DNA from 2 places in the Pantoea sp. USHLN298 genome. Region 2 is predicted to be linked to the other one. Evidence: riboswitches for the same ligand, from Rfam matches in the RefSeq annotation. Region 2 holds a riboswitch; the other holds the start of a gene.
What was found. Region 2 has a riboswitch for thiamine pyrophosphate ahead of thiC (phosphomethylpyrimidine synthase ThiC). Riboswitches for the same ligand answer to the same signal wherever they lie in the genome.
Positions count from the first base shown of each region.

Region 1 (7,856 bases), on a different contig from region 2:
TCTGAAATTTGGGCGCTAATTAAGTCTTATTAAGCGAGATTATTTTCGGTTTTGCGCCTGTATAGGGGATATTTCAGTGCATAACGATCAAAATGGCAGTGACGAAAAACGTCTCAAGGCGGTCAAAGCACTCTTGTCACCTGATGAAACCCGCGATCAGGTGCTGGAGAAATTTGTTCATCTGGCCAGCCAGGTATTAGGGATCTCCGGCAGTTTTATTTCTATTATTGACGACCATAATCAATATATTAAGGCCTCGCGCAATTTCGACCTAAAACAGTCGACCCGCGATGAGTCCCTGTGCCGCCACGTTATTGATGGCGAAGGGCATCTGGTGGTGTTCGACACTCTGCTGGATTCACGCTTTGCTGTGCACCCGTTTGTGGAAGGTGAGCCGCATATCCGTTTCTACGCCGGGGTTTCGCTTGAGAACCTCGACGGTGCGGTGCTGGGTACGTTGTGCGTCACTGACACTCAGCCGCATTCGTTCTGCGCAGAGAAGCTCGACACGCTGAAGCTGCTGGCCAGACTGGTGACCTCGTTTCTCGATGCCTGGAACAATGCCGGTTTCGCCGATGTCATCACCCATCTGCCTAACCGGCCAAGGCTGATCCGCGATATTCAGCAACTGTCGGTCACCGCACCCCACAGTCGCTTTCGTCTAATCCTGATCGACTGCATTGATATCCCACGCGCCTATGAATTGTCGCGCACCGTGGGCATCGCGCCGATGGAAAAACTGCTGCGACAGATGGCGGAGCAGGTCACTGCGCGGCTTGATTTGCCTGCGGGCGAAACGCTTTACTCATTCGCGCCCGGCCGTTTTGCGGTGATCCAGCCCTGGTCAGGTCGCTATACCGCACACAGCATGATTGAGGTGCTGCAGGGGATGAAGGCGGATCTGGCAGAAAATATCACCCTCGATCTGGATATTTTTACCGGCGAAACTGATTTTGTACCCGGTCAGGTCAGTGCCAATGAGATGGTCCGTCAGGCGGTCAGTGCGCTGCATGAAGCGATTGATGAAGGTATCAGCACAATGTCTTTTGATGAGAGCTACGATACCCGCCGGACTGAAGATTTCATGATCATGAACGATCTGGCGCTGGCGCTGAAAAAAGATGAAGGTCTCTACCTGGCTTATCAGCCCAAAGTCTGCCTGAAAAGTGGCAAGACGGTGGGGCTGGAAGCCCTGATTCGCTGGCATCATGCAGAACGTGGCGAACTGTTCCCGTCGGAGTTCGTCCCCTTAGCCGGCAAAACCAACCTGATTTCCGATCTGACTAACTGGGTCATCGACCATGTTATCGATCAGCTGGCGCGCTGGAACCGTGAATACACCCTGATTCCGGTGTCGATTAACGTCAGCGAGCGGGATTTCTCGAAAAAAGAGTTTGCCGATTCGCTGGTGGCGAAACTGCAGGCAGCGCAACTGCCCGCCTCGGTTATTGGCATTGAGTGTCTGGAAAATGAGCTGATCACCGGGAATAACATCGCTATTCATGGCCTGGAAGCGCTGAAATCGCACGGCTTTGTCATCTCGCTGGATGACTTTGGTACCGGCTACAGTAACATCAGCTACCTGCAGGATATTCCGCTGGACGTGATCAAAATCGACATGTCGCTGATTTCCCGGATGGCGGAAGATGACTCGTCAAAAATCATCGTCAAACGGATTATTCAGATGCTGAAAGAGCTGAACTATACCGTGCTGGCTGAAGGGGTTGAGACTGAGGCAACGCTGGGGTTACTGAAGGAGTACGGATGCGATCAAATCCAGGGCTACTTCTTCTCTAAACCGCTGCCCGCCAGTGATATTGAGCACTGGCTGTATCAGAAACCGCTCTGATGTGAAGCCCGCAGCCACCGCTGCGGGCTTCATCGGTCAGTCACCGCCGATGGCGTAGTGCTCAACCGGGGTGATTTGCTTGATCAGATGGTTATCATATAAAAATTGCTCATAGGCCTGATAACGGGCGCGGTCCAGCTTAACCGGGTCGTCTGCAAACAGCGGCAGTGAGGCCCGCCACGCCTGATGATTTAACGGCGTATTCAGTTCAGGATGCGCGCCAGCAAACGCCTGCCAGCTGGCTTCCGGATGCGCTTTTAATTCTGCCACACCCCGTTTTAGCGCCCGCATAAACTTCTTAATTTTCTCCGAATGCGCGTCGTCGCGGTTAGCGACAATAATCAGCTCGTCATAGGCGGGAACGCCATAATCCTCAACGTTAAACACCACCGGCTGTTTACCCTGTAGCCTGATTTCAAGCGCTTCGATATTGCGATAGCCGCCAATAACCGCGTCGACTTTGCCGGTCAGCAGCGCGCTGGTCAGCTGGAAGTTAACGTTGATCAGCTGTACCTCGCTGGACTTCACGCCGTCGTGCTGCAGCATGGTATCGAGCGTCGCCTGTTCAATGCCACTAACCGAATAGCCAATCCGCTTTCCCTTCAAATCAGACGGTTTTTTCACGGTCTTATCCAGAGTAATCAGGGTATTCAGCGGGGTATTGATTAGCGTGCCGACCCGCATCAGCGGCAAACCCTGATCGGCAAAAAAGTGCAGCTGCGGCTGATAGGTTATGGCCAGGTCCGCCTGCTTCGCCGCCACCAGTCGCGGCGGCAGTGACGGATCGGAGGGCGGCACGATCGTTACCTCCAGTCCTTCCGCTTTAAACGCGCCGGTTTGCTGCGCCACCATAATCGGCGCATGGTCCGGATTGATATACCAGTCGAGCATCAGGGTCAGTTTTTCCGCTGCATGCAGCGGGCTGGAGAGGGCGGCGCTGATCATCAGCGCTGACAGAACAGGTTTTAGCATTGGTTTATCTCGCAGATTAGAGGTCATGAGGCACTCTCAGGAGCCCAGTCGATCAGGCGGTGAAGCAGGGCATCGACGGCCAGCCATAGCGCCAGCGTCATCAGCACCAGAATAAACAGCGCAGCAAAACAGATATCGCTCTGCATCCGGGCATTGGCGTTCAGCATCACATAGCCCAGACCTTCTGCCGAACCCACCCATTCGCCAATGATCGCGCCAATCGGCGCCACCGCCGCCGCCATTCGTAATCCGGTGGCTAAGGCAGGCAACGCAGCTAACAGCCGGACGTGACGCAGTTGCGATGCGCGTGATGCGCCCAGCGTCTGCGCCAGATCCAGATAGCCGGTTGGCACGCGCCGCAGACCATCATAAAAGGCCGAAGTTACCGGAAAGAAAATCACCAGCACCGCCATTGCCACTTTGGCGCTCATGCCAAAGCCAAACCACAGCACCAGCAGCGGAGCCAGCGCAAACACCGGAATCGCCTGGCTGGTGAGGACCAGCGGCATCATCCAGCGTTGCAGACGCGGCGAAAACGTCATGCCCAGCGCCAGCAGAGCGCCGAGCGCGACGCCGGTGATCATCCCGCAGAGGATCTCGGTGAGGGTAATCAGGCTGTGATAGCCGAGCCAGGCTTTGTTCGCCCATAACGCCTGTGCCACCGCAACGGGCGAAGGCAGCAGAAACGCCGGAATCGACGTCAGGGTGATCAGCCACCACAGCGCAATCAGTCCACTAAACAGGGTGATGCCGCGCCACATTCTGGCTAAACCGTTAAGCTGTTTCATCCGGCCACCTCTGACAGTGACAGTTTTTGCAGTAGGGCTGCCTGACTCTCTATGACGCCGATATCGTTCGGCGCGCGCGGCGGCTGGCCCGGCAACGGCTGACAGGATTCCAGACCGGAGGCGCTGAGTATCAGCATCTGATGGCTCAGCCGACAGGCTTCCGCCGCATCATGGGTGATCAGCAAAACGGTATGATGTGCCAGCACCTCCGCCGCCAGTGTCTGAATCTGATGGCGGGTCAGGGCATCAAGTGCGGAAAAAGGCTCATCCATCAGGACGATCGGTTTGCGCGCATACAGCGTGCGGGCCAGCGCAGCCCGTTGCCGCATCCCGCCGGAGAGCGTCGCGGGCCGCGCCGTTGCGTGACGATGCAGACCCACCCGCTTCAGCAGATGTTGCGCCCAGAGGCGGTCCGGTTTTTCACCCTTCAGACGGCTGGCAAGGCAGACATTTTGCTCAACGCTCAGCCACGGATAGAGCAAATCTTGCTGGCCCATCCAGGCGATCCGGCCAGCCAGCGGCAGGCCATCACTGCCGCTAATCACTCCGGATGTCGGCGGCGTCAGGCCAGCGATGACGCGCATTAAGGTACTCTTTCCGATACCGCTGGCACCGAGCAGGGCAGTGAAACTTGCCGGGAGAATCTCCAGACTGAGCCGGTCAAACAGCCGATGCGCGGCAAAATCGACGCAAAGGTCACGGATTGAGATGCCGGGCGGCAGTAATGCTCCTGAGTCGCTCATGGTGACAAAGGGGATTGATGATTGAGCCCCATCTGCCAGAAGGCGGATTCCAGTTGGGTGGCGGTGGTGAAGAGGGTTGCCAGCCGTTCAAAACGCGCTGCGCCGGCGCGCTGCCGGGCCAGCGTTTCGAACAGTGCCAGTGAGGCTCTGACGCCCGCCAGATAATCGGCATCGCCATAATTCTCTATCCAGGCGGCATAAGGATTACCGTCGGACAGCGTGGCGGGAGCCTGTAACAGCCTCAGGCCGATTTCGGCATAGCCTGCAACGCACGGCATCAGCACGGTCAGCAGCTCCAGCGCATCTCCACTGTGGCCGACATCCAGCACGTAGCGGGTGTAGTTGAATGTTTCAACCGCTTCGGTCTGACTGAGCAGCGCGGCTTCGCTGATCCCCCATTGCTGGCAGTAAGCCCGATGCAGCGGCAGTTCATTGACGATGGCATTGAGAGAGGCCGTTGCGGTTCGCAGCGCGACCGGATCGTGCAGTTTGCTGACCAGCAGCCCATAGGCGCGGGCAAAATGCAGCAGGAACAGATAATCCTGGGTGAGATAATGCCGAAAGGCGGCCGCTGGCAGCGTGCCCTGAGCGAGCTGCTGTACAAAATCGTGAGAGACATAGGCGTGCCAGTGATCGCCAGCCTGTTGTCGCAGGCGGCCATAAAAGCCGGTTTCAAAAAGTGAAAGTGACATGGGATCTCCAGTGACTATTGGTTAACGAAAAGTGTTAACTCAGGGAGATCCGGGCATACGGTGAAGAACAGGCAATGATGCAGGAGATGTTGCAGAAGACTCTGCCGACCCGTCCCTTCGCTGGCATGACCCAGATCAGGTTCAAAGGGTTCGGTTTGCACCATCTCAGCCCATAACAGGACACCCCTCGGAGACGTTTGTTATACGATAATTGTCAGCGGAATACAACGGCACGCCGCCGGCCTGCAATAGCCGATGGCCCCGCTAAACCGCTGCGGTTTAGCGGGCTAAGGCAGTGACGTTGTCACTCAAGATCTTCACCGTTACTGGCGATCACTTTTTTATACCACCAGAACGATTTTTTCCGACTGCGGGCCAGCGTTCCCCGGCCAAGGTCGTCCCGATCCACATAGACAAACCCGTAGCGTTTACTCATTTCGCCGGTTGATGCGGCCACCAGATCGATGCAGCCCCAGCTGGTATAGCCGAGCACCGGCACGCCATCGGCGATGGCGTCGCCCATCGCCCGGATATGCTCACGCAGATAGCTGATGCGGTAATCATCTTCAATCTCACCCTGAGCGTTAATCGTATCCCGTGCGCCAAGGCCATTTTCCACCAGGAACAGCGGCTTCTGGTAGCGGTCATACATCATATTCATGGTGATGCGTAACCCAAGCGGATCGATGCCCCAGCCCCATTCGCTGCGCGTCAGATGGGGATTAGTCAGGGACTTCACTACGTTGGCGGCGCTGCTGTTAAGCTCGTTCATCTCCGCCGACGCGCAACGCGAGGCGTAGTAACTGAACGAGACAAAATCGACGCTGTTTTTCAGGATTTCCGCATCGCCGTCGGCTATCTCCAGACTGACTCCTTTTTCACGGAATAGCCGCGCCGCATAGGCGGGATAGTATCCGCGCGCCTGCACATCAATGAAGAACAGGTTTTCGCGATCTTTCTCCAGTGCCGCCCAGACATCTTCCGGTTTGCTTGACCAGGGATAGAAATTGCCGCCCGCCAGCATACAGCCCACCTGATTCGCCGGGTTAATCTCATGGGCGATTCGGGTCACCAGCGCGCTGGCCACCAGTTCATGATGGGCGGCCTGGTACTTCACCTGGTCGTGATTTTCATCCGCCTCAAATACCAGTCCGGCCCCGGAGAACGGGCTGTGCAGCAAAATATTGATCTCATTAAAGGTCAGCCAGTATTTCACCAGACCGTCAAAGGCCTCGAAACAGCTGCGGGCATAGCGGGCAAAAAAGTCGATCATTTTGCGATTCCGCCACGAGCCATATTCGGTCACCAGATGCATCGGTACGTCAAAGTGGCACAGGGTGACCAGCGGTTCGATATTGTATTTCCGGCACTCTTCAAACACCGCGCGGTAGAAGGCAATCCCCTCCGGATTCGGCGTCAGTTCATCACCATTCGGATAGAGCCGGCTCCAGGCGATGGAGGTGCGAAATACGCTGAATCCCATTTCCGCCATCAGCGCGATGTCTTCCGCATAGCGATGATAGAAATCAATGGCGTCATGGCTGGGGTAAAACTCATCCTCGCGCAGGGTGAAACGCCGCTCCAGCCCGAGTTTCACCGGCATCCGATGCGGGCCGTGGGGGATCATATCAACGGTGGTTAAGCCCTTTCCGCCTTCACGATAGCCACCCTCAGCCTGGTTGGCGGCTAACGCACCGCCCCATAAAAATCCTTGCGGGAATCTTGATTCAGACATGACATCCTCTGGTTTCGGGTCAGCATGGCCCATTAGTTAGCGTTAATCGCGTTGGTGCGCTCGGATGCAGGCGTTGCTGCTGGCGCGGGCGACGGTTCGGTTTCAGGGATGTCCTCGAAACCTAAAATCAGCGTCAGCACAAAGGACAGTACCACCGACAGCACCATCACGGCGGCAACCCAGACCATAGACATAGGGTTGGCGGGATCGAAAAATTGTACGCTGGTAAACAGGCCAGGCGAGGCCATTGAATGACTGGCCAGTCCGCCAATCCCGGCCACCGCACCACAGATAAAGCCGCTGATTAAGCAGGCGATCAGCGGACGTTTTAGCCGCACCGCTACGCCATACAGTGCCGGTTCCGAAATGCCGGCAATGATCGCTGATGCCGCTGCGGCCAGCGCGGTCTGGCGCAGTTCGCGATTTTTAGTCCGGAATGCCACCGCCAGCGACGAACCGCCCAGCGAAAGATTGGCACCAATTTCTGACGGCATCACCATGCCCTCTTTACCGGTTTCTGCAATGGTCTGAATGATGGTTGGGGTAAAAACCCGGTGCATCCCGGTCATCACCAGCAACGGCCAGATAGCACCCATGATGGCGACCGACAGCCAGCCGAGATAACCGTGAACGGTATAGACCAGCGCTGAGATGCCGCTACCGATCCAGATGCCAATCGGCCCAATCAGCACAATCGCGATTGGGGCGGCAATCAGCACAATCAGCATTGGCTTGAGGAAGTTTTTGGTCACGGCTGGGGTAATGCGATCCACGCCGCGCTCGATGTGCGACAGAATCCAGGTCATCACCAGTGCCGGGATCACCGTATAGGTATATTTAACGGCGGTCACCGGGATAAAGGCAAACTCCACCGGCTGGCCCTGAGCCGCTTTCGCCATCAGGTCAATGAAGTTGGGATGCACCAGCACGCCGGCAATGGCTATCGCCAGCGACATGTTGGTTTTAAATTTCAGCGCGGCCGAGGCCGCTACCATCACCGGCAGGAAGAAGAACGCGCCATCGCCAATGACGTTCAGTATCACCAGCGTTGATGAGCCTTTTTCAAACACGCCCGCC
Region 1 covers NZ_JBBCRO010000005.1:199,216-207,071, forward strand. The annotation lists gene WFK59_RS14450 (sensor domain-containing phosphodiesterase) at 77-1,849, shown strand; gene WFK59_RS14455 (ABC transporter substrate-binding protein) at 1,886-2,821, opposite strand; gene WFK59_RS14460 (ABC transporter permease) at 2,845-3,609, opposite strand; gene WFK59_RS14465 (ABC transporter ATP-binding protein) at 3,606-4,352, opposite strand; gene tenA (thiaminase II) at 4,349-5,044, opposite strand; TPP riboswitch at 5,140-5,242, opposite strand; gene WFK59_RS14475 (6-phospho-beta-glucosidase) at 5,349-6,779, opposite strand; gene ascF (PTS cellobiose/arbutin/salicin transporter subunit IIBC) at 6,812-7,856, opposite strand, start outside.
Region 1: it holds a riboswitch for thiamine pyrophosphate, as region 2 does, so the genes downstream of both, tenA (thiaminase II) here and thiC (phosphomethylpyrimidine synthase ThiC) in region 2, are expected to answer to the same signal.

Region 2 (7,856 bases):
TGCCGGAACCTCGCAAACGCGCGCTGCTGACGCTGGCACAACGTTTTGACGCCGCAGTAATTGAAGATGACGTCTATGGTGAACTTGCCTGGGAATATCCGCGTCCGCCGACCATTAAAGCGCTGGATCTGGATGGCCGGGTTCTGCTCTGCAGCTCCTTTTCTAAAACCCTGGCGCCCGGTTTACGGGTTGGCTGGGTAGCACCGGGCCGCTACCGGGACCGCGTTCTGCATATGAAGTACATCGTTACCGGTTCTACCGCCACGCAGCCGCAACATGCGGTGTCCGAGTTTATTCGTCAGGGCCATTATCAACCTCATCTGCGGCGGATGCGGCAAATCTACCATCGCAATTATGAAATTTTCAGTTGCTGGGTACGGCACTACTTCCCCTGCGGTATATGTGTTTCCCGACCTCAGGGCGGTTTTCTGATGTGGATTGAGTTGCCCGAACCCTTTGATGCGGTGCGGCTCAATCGCGAGTTGCATGAATCTAAAATCCAGATTGCCGTAGGCTCGCTGTTTTCTGCCTCGGGTAAATACCGTAACTGCCTGCGCTTAAATTATGGCTTGCCGATCAACGATCACACTGAACAGGCGCTGGCAAAAGTGGGAGCCGCCGTTGAGCGGGCGATGCGCGCCTGCCAGCATGATGATCTCCCCATTGCCTTAGCGTCCGATCTGCTGGTGGCTAAATAAGGAAGAAGCAGGGCCAGAAAGAGGGAGGGAACTGGCCCTGGTCAGATAACGATCACCTGACGACCGCTACCGTAAGCCGTAGGCCGATGCCGCGCCAGCAACTGAATGAATCACTGCGCGCGGCCTTCCTGCTTTTTCGCTGTTGTTACAGTACGTTGATTATTTTTGCGGCAGGTTACTCAGTCATACTCATGCAAACGGCTCCGGTTCGGCCAGTGCCAGCAGAATACGGGTCGCCTCACGCCAGTCATCTGCCTGAGTAATGGCGCTGACCACCGCAATACTGCCGACGCCCGTCGCCAGCACCGCTGGCGCGCGATCCACAGAGATACCGCCAATCGCCACGGTGGGAATGTCTGACAGCCGCGCCAGATGTCGCTGCAGTTCCGCCAGTCCCTGTGGTGCCGAGGGCATCTCTTTGGTCCGGGTCGGGAAAATGTGGCCCAGCGCGATATAAGAGGGCTGAATAGCCAGAGCACGATCCAGTTCGGCATCATCATGGGTAGAAATACCGAGCCGTAGTCCGGCCTGGTGGATCTGCGCCAGGTCTGCCACCTCCAGATCTTCCTGGCCCAGATGCACACCGTAGGCGTGATGTTTAATCGCCAGCCGCCAGTAGTCATTGATAAACAGGCGCGCATCGTAGCGTTTGCCCAGCGCAATCGCCTGGGCGACAGCGGCTTCGGCGGCCTCGTCCGGCTGGTCTTTGATGCGCAGTTGCAGAGTACGGACGCCCGCGTCCAGCAGGCGTTCGATCCAGTCAACGCTATCGACTACCGGATAAAGCCCAAGGCGCGGCGCGGTAGCAGGAAATGCAGTCATTGTTACTCCTCCTTCATGGCATCGGCGGGGTGGTAAAGCTCACCACCGCGGCGGCGAAATTGTTCAGACATCTGAGCCATACCCACCTCAATCGGCTCAGCGCTGGCTTGCTGGCGTGCGGCAAAATCCCGCACCTCCTGCGATATTTTCATTGAGCAGAACTTTGGGCCGCACATTGAACAGAAATGCGCCACCTTGCCTGACTCCTGCGGCAGGGTTTCATCATGCATGGCGCGCGCGGTATGGGGATCGAGCGCCAGATTAAACTGATCTTCCCAGCGAAATTCAAAGCGCGCTTTTGACATCGCGTTATCGCGGATCTGCGCACCCGGATGGCCTTTGGCGAGATCGGCGGCATGAGCGGCAATCTTGTAGGTGATCAATCCCTGCTTCACATCCTCTTTATTTGGCAGCCCAAGATGCTCTTTGGGGGTGACATAACAGAGCATGGCGCAGCCAAACCAGCCAATCATGGCGGCACCGATACCTGATGTAATGTGGTCATAGCCGGGCGCAATGTCAGTAGTGAGCGGCCCAAGCGTATAGAAGGGCGCTTCATGGCAATGGTCGAGCTGCTCCGTCATGTTTCGGCGGATCATATGCATCGGGACGTGGCCGGGGCCTTCAATCATCACCTGCACATCATACTCCCAGGCGATCTTTGTCAGCTCTCCCAGCGTACGCAGTTCGGCAAATTGCGCTTCGTCATTCGCATCCTGAATCGAGCCTGGGCGTAAACCATCTCCCAGCGACAGTGAGACATCGTAGGCGGCACAGATTTCACAGATTTCGCGGAAATGCTGATAGAGAAAGCTCTCCTGATGATGCGACAGACACCATTTCGCCATGATCGATCCGCCGCGCGAGACAATACCGGTCAGCCGTTTTGCCGTCATCGGCACATAGCGCAGCAGCACGCCAGCATGGATGGTGAAGTAATCAACCCCTTGTTCCGCCTGTTCAAGCAGCGTATCGCGGAACACCGCCCAGTTAAGCGCTTCGGCCACGCCGTTCACTTTTTCCAGCGCCTGATAAATCGGCACTGTGCCGATCGGCACCGGGCTGTTTCGCAAAATCCACTCGCGCGTTTCATGAATATTCCGGCCGGTAGAGAGATCCATTACCGTATCGGCGCCCCAGCGCGTTGACCAGACCAGCTTTTCGACCTCCTCCTCAATCGATGAGCTGACCGCTGAATTGCCGATGTTGGCATTTACCTTGACCAGAAAGTGACGGCCGATAATCATCGGTTCCGATTCAGGATGGTTAATGTTGGCGGGGATAATGGCCCGACCCGCGGCCACTTCCTGACGGACAAATTCGGGCGTGATGTTATCCGGCAGTTGCGCGCCAAAACTATGGCCGGGATGCTGTTGCAGCAAAATCTGGTCGCGGATTCGCTCACGGCCCATATTCTCTCGCAGGGCGATAAACTCCATTTCCGGCGTAACGATGCCCTGACGCGCATAATGCATCTGTGTGACGCAACGGCCGGTAAGGGCGCGGCGCGGCACAGGCAGCGCGTTAAAACGCAGATGATCGAGGCTTTCATCCGCCAGACGCTGCTGGGTATAGCCTGAACTGCGCTGCGGCAGTGGCTGGCTGTCATGACGTTCTTCGATCCAGCCGGCACGCAGTTTCGTCAGTCCGCGATGCAGATCGATCTGCGCGGCGGGATCGCCATAGGGGCCGGCGGTATCATAGACCGGCACCGCATCATTCGGCTCATAGCGCGGCTGATCCTGGCTGCCACCGATGTGGGTCGGGCTGAGCCTGATTTCGCGCATTGGCACACGAATATCCTCCCGGCTGCCGGTGATCCAGATACGTTCAGAACGGGGGAACGCGTTGCCGCCTTGCAGTGAATCGATAAATTCCTGGGCCTGGGCACGCTGTTCACGACGGGTCATTTTTGAGTCAGACATAGCAATCTTCCAGTTGAGTGGGAATGATGCTTGTCCGGAGTTCGGCAGGAGTAACAGCACGGGCAGCGCAAGACACTGGCGTACTGGCAATATTTACTCTTGTTCCCTTCGCAGGTTCTAACCTGATCAGGTTCCGCGGATCCCGAATTAACGGTCTCAGCCCAATTGGGCACTCCGACAAGAAGACGTTTTACGCTGCGCCGATAGGCACCGGCTTAAAACGATAACTTTTAAACAGAAAAAAGGTTCATCAGGCCTGAGCCGCCAGAACCCTTTCAGCATAAAAGGGCTGTAACAGAATCACAACCCCTTTACCGGTGATTAACGTTACGCCGGACGAGCCATCTGGCTGTCATTGGCTACCGGCGGGGGGGCCAGATGGTTGTCCCATGCCAGCTGGATCAGCTTGTCTTCCAGCGTGAAGCGCGCTTCCAGCACTTCACCAACTTCAGACAACGCCTGCTGGAACGTCATGCAGTTATCGTCATCGATCGCCTGCTGCAAATGGCCATCGTACAGTTGCATCAGGCGCTCGGTGTTGGCTTCCAGCGGCGGGTAAACCTGGGCCGCTGCGATCATCGGGCTGTCACCGCTCATCTCGCTGATGATGCGCTCATAAATACTAAAGTGACCGGCGGAGAGATAATCGACCAGGCCATGACAGAAGTTATCCAGCGCCTGCTCATCGAGGCGGGTCAGAGCTTCTTTTTTCGGTTTCAGGCCGACCAGATGGTAATAGGTCACTAACAGCTGGCGACGGGCTTCCAGCCACGAATCGACCAGTTCGTTACTGCCACCTACGCGTTCGGCCAGGACGTCTAACTGGTTAAGCATATCTAACTCCATGTGAGTTATAGTTGTTTATCTACACACTTAACATCAGGACTTCAGCGTGCGAGTTGACGCTAAGGATGACGAAATAAATGCAATGCGAAATCTCAAGCGTAGACGCTGGATGGTGGATTGTCAGCCACGAGCAGAAACTTTGGTTGCCACAAGGTGATTTACCCCACGGAAGCGCCGAAAATTTCGGTCTGACTGGCACGAAAGCCCGACTGATTGGCGAGTGGCAGGGGGAAAATGTCTGGCTGATTTGCGAGCCGCGTTCAGAAAGCATGTTCTCGGTGCGGCAACTGATCGATCTGGATGTCGGGCTGTTTCAGCTGGCAGGTCGCGGCGTGCAGCTGGCGGAGTTCTACCGTTCGCATCGCTGGTGCGGCTACTGCGGCCACGAAATGCACCACAGTAAACATGAATTTGCCTGCCTGTGCAGCCATTGTCGCGAGCGATATTATCCACAGATTGCGCCCTGCATCATCGTAGCGATCCGCCGTGGCGACCAGATCCTGCTGGCTAATCATGCCCGCCACCGCAATAAGGTCTATACCGTGCTGGCCGGTTTCGTCGAAGTGGGCGAGACGCTGGAGCAGGCGGTGGCGCGGGAAGTGATGGAAGAGAGCAACATCCGCGTTAAAAACGTGCGCTATGTCACCTCTCAGCCGTGGCCCTTCCCGCAGTCGCTGATGACGGCCTTTATGGCGGAGTTTGACAGCGGCGATCTGCAACATGACGGCAAAGAGCTGTTAGATGCCGCCTGGTTCCGTTTTGATGCCTTACCTTTGCTGCCGCCACCGGGCACCGTGGCGCGTCGCCTGATTGAAGATACCGTCGCCCTGTGCCGCGCCGGAGCGTGAAAGTGCTACACTACACGCCTGAAATTGAGAGAGTAATAAGATGAGTGAACTGAAGAACGACCGTTATTTGCGTGCCCTGTTGCGTCAGCCAGTTGATGTGACGCCGGTGTGGATGATGCGCCAGGCCGGACGCTATTTGCCGGAATACAAAGCGACGCGCGCCGAAGCCGGTGATTTTATGTCGCTGTGTAAAAATGCCGAGCTGGCCTGTGAGGTGACGCTGCAGCCGCTGCGCCGTTATCCGCTGGATGCGGCCATCCTCTTCAGTGACATCCTGACCATCCCGGATGCGATGGGGCTGGGCCTCTATTTCGAAACTGGCGAAGGTCCACGCTTCTCCAATCCGATTACCTGTCGGGCTGATGTCGAGCGCTTGCCGGTGCCCGATCCGGAAATGGAGCTGGGCTACGTGATGAACGCGGTGCGTACCATCCGTAAAAGCCTGAACGGTGACCTGCCGCTGATCGGTTTTACCGGCAGCCCGTGGACGCTGGCGACCTACATGGTGGAAGGCGGCAGCAGTAAGGCGTTTACCAAAATCAAAAAGATGATGTATGCCGATCCGGCCACACTGCATGCAATGCTGGATAAACTGGCGGACAGCGTCATCCTCTATCTCAACGCCCAGATTCGTGCTGGCGCCCAGTCGGTGATGGTATTTGATACCTGGGGCGGCGTACTGACCGGCCGCGATTACCGTGAGTTCTCGCTGCACTACATGCACAAAATCGTCGACAACGTGCTGCGTGAAAATGACGGCCGACGCGTGCCGATTACCCTGTTTACCAAAGGGGGCGGTCAGTGGCTGGAAGCGATGGCGGAAACCGGCTGTGATGCGCTGGGCCTCGACTGGACCACGGATATCGACGATGCACGTCGTCGTGTTGGCGATAAAGTCGCGCTGCAGGGCAACATGGACCCTTCAATGCTTTATGCGCCGCCCGCCCGTATCGAACAGGAAGTCGCCGGGATTCTGGAGCGCTTCGGCAACGGCACCGGTCATGTTTTCAACCTCGGTCACGGGATTCATCAGGACGTTCCGCCAGAAAACGCGGGCGTATTTGTAGAAGCCGTGCACCGTTTGTCACGTCCTTTCCATCAGGAGTAACTATGGATATTGCCGCACTTCGCGCTGAGCAGTTGCAACGCGCCGCTGATGTGGTGCGTGAAGATGATTTTGACGTCTTGCCGCCACGCTTTATCGGCGGGGCGGATGTGGGGTTTGAGCAGGAAGGCGCGGTCACCCGGGCGGCGCTGGTGGTGCTTGAATATCCCTCGCTAACGCTGGTGGAGCATCGCATTGCGCGCATTGAGACCACCATGCCGTACATTCCCGGCTTTCTCTCCTTCCGTGAGTATCCGGCGTTAATGGCGGCATGGCAGATGCTGGAGCAGAAACCGGACCTGCTGTTTGTCGACGGTCACGGCATCTCGCATCCCCGTCGGCTCGGCGTGGCGTCGCACTTTGGTCTGCTGGTAGATGTCCCGACCATCGGCGTAGCGAAACGCCGCCTGTGCGGCCGATTTGCCGAACTGGATGCGCAGCCGGGCAGCCGTCAGCCACTGATGGATAAAGGTGAGCAGATCGGCTGGGTCTGGCGCAGCAAGCAACGTTGCAATCCGCTGTTTGTCGCCACCGGCCATCGCGTCAGTCTGGATACTGCACTGCACTGGGTTGAAAACTGTACGCGCGGCTACCGTTTGCCGGAGCCAACCCGCTGGGCAGATGCGGTTGCCTCGAATCGTCCGGCTTTCCAGCGCTGGCAAAACGCGCTTTAACACTGTTTGTGCTGCGCTTTTGCAGTTACACTGCCGCCAGCGAAACGAATAAGAGCCACCTTTATGTTACAAAATCCCGTTCATCTGCGTCTGGCGAAGCTGGAAAGCTGGCAGCATCTTACTTTTATGGCCTGCCTGTGCGAGCGCATGTATCCCAACTATCGGGCATTCTGCGAGCAGACCGAATTTGCTGATCCGGCACTCTATCGCCGTATTCTTGATCTGATCTGGGAAAACCTGACGGTCAAAGATGCGAAGATAAACTTCGACAGCCAGCTGGAAAAACTCGAAGCCGCCATTCCTGATGGCGATGCATTTGAGGTTTACGGCGTATATCCGGCGATTGATGCCTGTGTGGCGTTAAGCGAAGTGGTTCATGCGCAGCTGAGCGGCGACACTCTTGAGCACGCAATTGAAGTCAGTGAGACTTCAATTACCACCGTTGCCATGCTGGAAATGACCCAGGCTGGACGCGAAATGACCGACGAAGAGCTTCGTGAAAACCCGGCCATCATCGATGAATGGGACCTCCAATGGGAGATTTTCCGACTGCTCGCCGAGTGCGAAGAGCGTGACCTTGAATTGATCAAAGGTCTGCGATCGGACCTGCGTGAAGCGGGAATTAGCAACATCGGTATAAATTTCCAGCAGTAAGGCGACAAAACGTGACTTCAGGCCCGAATTAGCGCGCCTGGAGGCTTCACATCAGCCCCCTCTCTGGTCTACATTTGGGGGGCTGAAAATTGTGGCTATCGGTGCGTGCAGGCTGAAGAGTGCCAGAATATGGCTTTTCCCTCGCACTCGTTGCTTAGCAAGCGATAAATACACTTTAAGGATAACTTATGAACAAGACTCAACTGATTGATGTGATCGCAGAAAAAGCTGACCTGTCTAAAACCCAGGCAAAGGCAGCGCTGGAATCTACTCTGGCTGCGATC
Region 2 covers NZ_JBBCRO010000011.1:4,327-12,182, reverse strand. The annotation lists gene WFK59_RS21715 (aminotransferase-like domain-containing protein) at 1-698, shown strand, start outside; gene thiE (thiamine phosphate synthase) at 888-1,520, opposite strand; gene thiC (phosphomethylpyrimidine synthase ThiC) at 1,523-3,445, opposite strand; TPP riboswitch at 3,532-3,632, opposite strand; gene rsd (sigma D regulator) at 3,773-4,279, opposite strand; gene nudC (NAD(+) diphosphatase) at 4,369-5,139, shown strand; gene hemE (uroporphyrinogen decarboxylase) at 5,180-6,247, shown strand; gene nfi (deoxyribonuclease V) at 6,250-6,918, shown strand; gene WFK59_RS21680 (YjaG family protein) at 6,982-7,572, shown strand; gene hupA (nucleoid-associated protein HU-alpha) at 7,761-7,856, shown strand, end outside.